DNA from 2 places in the Chromohalobacter sp. HP20-39 genome. Region 2 is predicted to be linked to the other one. Evidence: predicted binding sites of a transcription regulator. Region 2 holds the regulator's gene; the other holds the start of a gene.
The links. Region 2 encodes PhoB, which activates phosphate uptake and scavenging genes when phosphate is short. Its sites were predicted from a motif close to TGTCATANNNNTGTCANA; they were not measured.

Region 1 (2,204 bases), 250 kb from region 2:
GCCAGCAGGTCACGGCCGGGAATCGCCACCGCCCCTTCGGGAGAAATACCCGACGGCAGCACCTGGGTGAGCACGGGCTGGTTCGGGTTGCTGACGTCATAGACGCCCACCAGGGAACTGCGCTCGGAGAGCAGGAAGACATAGGGCGTGCCATCGAAGACGGCGAACTCCATCCCCTCCGGCTCACTCCCCTTGGCATCCGAGCGCCCTTCGGGGTAATGCCCCGCCTCGATGACCGCATGCTCGAACGCCGCGCCGGATTCATACACCAGGCGACCGCTTTGGTGGAAGATGCTCCAGCCCCGGGCACCGCCATCCATGTCGCCTTCGTTGGCGATGGCGAAGTGGTTCTTGTCGATCCACTGCAACGCATCCGGCTCGCGCAGGCGGTCGCGCTGCTCCTCGTTGAACATCAGCGCACCGTCTTCGCGGGCATCGATGCCCGCCAGATCCACGGCGCCGGCGTTGAAGTGCGAGACCACGCTCCCCTGACGATCGAGCACCGCAATGTGATTGTTCTCCTGCAGGGTAACGGCGATCTCGCCGGCGGCGTTGATATCCACGAACTCGGGCTCGGGATCCTCAGGCGCGGTCTCGGCAAGCCCCGTCACGTCGGCATAGCGCAGGCTGGCGCAATCGATCGCCTGCTGCCCGTTGATGTCCACCAGCGCCACGCTACCGCCGGGCATCTGGGGCACCCGACCGTCGCCCGCGTCTTCATCACGCTCGTTCTCGATGGCGATGGCCATGAAATCCTTGGAAGGGGCCGTCGCCGTGCTATCGGGCTGACCGCTCAGCGGGCAGGATACGAGCGTCTTGCCGCTGTCGATGTCTAGCGCCAGCAACTTCCCGGAAGGCTCGCTGTAAGAAGCGGACGTATTGACCGCGACATAGACGGTATCGCCGATCACCGATACGGCGGTGGGCTCACCACCCACCTCGATGTTGCCCAGCGGCTTGGGGTTGGCCGGATCGCTGATGTCGATGCGTCCGATCACGCCCAGCGGACTATCGGAATAGGCCAGCGTCATGCCATCGCCCGAGGCATCAATGATTTCGGCCGAGGTTTCACGCGTGCGGTCCTCGCCCTTCGCCATGTTATCGACAGTCGCGAAGCTGGCGATACGATTGAAGTGCTTATCCGCCGCGCCGGCCGCCTGTGTCGCGGCCAGCATCACCGCCAGCCCCAACAGGGCGGGTGTGCGTTTGAGTGTCATGATGGTGTCGTCCCCTTTGCCAAGCGCGAGAAATTTCCGTTGGTGTCATGAAATTTCCTATACCCGATTAGCCATCCAACGCCCATACGATGTCAGGCGTATGACACACAAAAGAAAGACGCCCGACAGGTATCGCCTGCCGGGCGCCGAGGGCGGGTCGCCCCTACGATGCCCGATGCGCCGGCATCGGACTTTCAGGGGGTAGATGATCGCGTGACTTACTGCCCCAGGCCCTTGGAAAGCTCGGGCTGGACGACTTCGATCCAGTAGCCGTCGGGGTCCTTGACGAAGGCGACGTCCTTCATCTTGCCGTCGTCCGGGCGCTTCTTGAACTCAACGTGGTTGGTGTCGAACCAGGCCACCGCAACGGAAAGATCCGGCACCGAGAAACAGATATGCCCGAACCCCTGCGGCTCGGCATTGCCGTCATGGTAGGCAAAGCCTTCCTGGTCTTCGGTGCCCCAGTTGTGGGTCAGCTCGAGAATACCCTTCTGCGCGAAGGTGTAGGCGTTGCGCTCGGCCGGATCCTCCGGCACGGCGTCGTCATCGCCGAGGTTGGCGAGAAAATAGAGCGTGAATTGCATTTCCGGAAAGTCGAGCTTGCGCAGCACGCGCATGCCGAAAACCCGCGAATAGAAGGCCAGCGAACGCTCGGGGTCTTTCACCCGCAGCATGGTGTGATTGAAACGAAAGCCCCGCGTCTCGTTCGGCGGCGTTTCGACGCCGGGGTGTTGCTCGCCCTGAAAACTCATCCTGCGTTCTCCTTTTCTATCACGGCTGTCACTGCACATATCACTAAAGAGTATCTCTCCAAAGTGAGGGCGACGCCGCAAAATTCCAGGGGCCAAACCGTTCGGCCCGGCGAGATTGGCGGTGAGGTTAGACAAATGTCGCACGGACTGGGATAATTCGCAGACTAATATTTATCTTGCTTTTTCCCTGATGCTCCGGCCATGCGGTCGGGGCCGGATGACGTTATGCTGCGCA
Region 2 (2,204 bases):
CGCGCGCCCTACCGGCCTGGCCCGCGTGCCGGACTTCCTGCGCCTGACGCGCCTGGACCGGCCCATCGGCACTTGGCTCCTGATGTGGCCGACGCTATGGGCGCTATGGCTGGCGGCCGAGGGCATTCCCGAACGCGGCACACTGCTGATCTTCGTCGTCGGCGTGTATGTGATGCGCGCCGCCGGGTGCGTGGTCAACGACTACGCCGACCGGCATTTCGATGGCCACGTCAAGCGTACGCGTGACCGGCCGTTGGCCACCGGGCGCATTTCCGAGAGGGAAGCCAAGGCCACCTTCGCGGTGCTAGTGGTGATTGCCTTCGGCCTGGTCTGCCTGACCAACCTGCCCACAGTGCTGCTGTCGTTCGCGGCACTGGCGCTGGCGGCCACCTATCCGTTCATGAAGCGCTATACGCATTTCCCGCAGGTGGTGCTGGGCGCGGCTTTCTCGTGGGGGATTCCCATGGCGTTCATGGCCATTCAGCGCCAGGTACCGCTCGAGGCGTGGTTGCTACTCGCTGCCAATGTGGCCTGGACGGTGGCCTACGACACCGAATACGCCATCGTCGATCGCGACGACGACCTCAAGGTGGGCATCAAATCCACGGCAGTGCTGTTCGGCCGCGCCGACCGGCTGATCATCGGGTTGTTGCAGGCCCTGACCGTCGCGCTACTCGCCTGGGTCGGCCTGCGTCTGGCGCTCGGCGGCTTCTTCTGGCTGGGTCTGGCCGCCATGGTGGCGATCTTCGTCTACCAGCACTCTCTGATTCGTTATCGCGAGCGCGATCCTTGCTTCCGCGCCTTCCTCAACAATCATTGGGCCGGGCTGGTGACCTTCGCAGGCATCGCCCTGGCGTTATGGCCTATGTGACGCTATGAGCTATAGGTAAAGAGCACGATTGTCACGAAGCTGTCACATTAGCGCGTTGTAATCGTCATGCTGATGTCATTCATGAGTGATTCGCTGCATCGCGATCCGCAAGAGGCCCACGCCCATGACCGCCAAGACCGTGCTCATCGTCGATGACGAGGCGTCCATCCGCGAAATGATCGCAGTGGCGCTGGAAATGGCCGACTACCGCGTGCTGGAAGCCGACAATGCCCAAACGGCACACGCCATGGTGGTCGATGACCAGCCCGATCTATTGCTGCTGGACTGGATGATGCCCGGCACCAGCGGTATCGAACTGGCGCGACGTCTCAAGCGCGATACCGCCACCGCCGAGTTGCCGATCATCCTGCTCACCGCCAAGAGCGAGGAAGACAACAAGATTCAGGGGCTGGAAGCCGGCGCCGATGACTACATCACCAAGCCGTTCTCGCCGCGGGAGCTGGTGGCACGCCTCAAGGCCGTGCTGCGACGCGCCACGCCCACCGGGGTCGAGGACACGGTGGAAATCGACGGCTTGCGTCTCGACCCCGTCAGTCACCGGGTCAGCGCCAACGGCGAAGCGCTGGACGTGGGCCCCACCGAGTATCGGCTCCTGCAGTTCTTCATGACGCATCAGGAGCGCGCCTACACCCGTAGCCAGTTGCTCGACCAAGTCTGGGGTGGCAATGTCTACGTCGAGGAGCGCACCGTCGACGTGCATATTCGCCGCCTGCGCAAGGCGCTCGGCGATGACCACCAACACCTCATCCAGACGGTACGCGGCACCGGTTATCGCTTCTCCACCAAGGAGTAGCGCACGTGTACTATTGGACCAATGAACTGTGGCGTCTGGCGTATATCGTCATCGGTTTCGGTGTCCTCGGGTGGCTCTTCGGCGAACCCGGCTGGGGGCTGGCCGCCGGTCTCGGACTCTATGTCTATCTACATCTGCGCCATTTGCGCGCCCTGTATGTCTGGCTGACCCAGCATCCGCATGACACCCCACCGGTCGGCGCCGGGGTCTGGGGCGACCTGTTCGACCGCCTCTACAAGTATCAGAAGACCCAGCGTCAATCGCAGGCCCGCCTGCGCGATATCATCCGCCGCGTACAGGACTCCTGCGAGGCGATGCGCGATGCCGTGGTCATGCTCGACCGACATGGCGACCTGGAATGGTGGAACAGCGCCGCGGCCCAGATGCTCGGCTTTCAAACGCCCCATGATCGCGGCCAGCACATCACCAATTTCTTGCGCGACCCGCGCTTCGTGGCCTATTTCAATGCCCGCGATTACCGCGAACCGCTGACCCTGGCCTCACCGATACGCGATGACG

Region 1: a site for PhoB is predicted at 1,306-1,323, ahead of RVY79_RS04270 (esterase-like activity of phytase family protein). Genes of this name have one in related genera too.

Annotation. Positions count from the first base shown of each region.
Region 1 is NZ_JAWHTP010000002.1:164,940-167,143, forward strand. Features, by position in the region: gene RVY79_RS04270 (esterase-like activity of phytase family protein) at 1-1,217, opposite strand, end outside; gene gloA (lactoylglutathione lyase) at 1,436-1,969, opposite strand; gene RVY79_RS04280 (FUSC family protein) at 2,195-2,204, shown strand, end outside.
Region 2 is NZ_JAWHTP010000002.1:413,099-415,302, reverse strand. Features, by position in the region: gene ubiA (4-hydroxybenzoate octaprenyltransferase) at 1-871, shown strand, start outside; gene phoB (phosphate regulon transcriptional regulator PhoB) at 996-1,685, shown strand; gene phoR (phosphate regulon sensor histidine kinase PhoR) at 1,691-2,204, shown strand, end outside.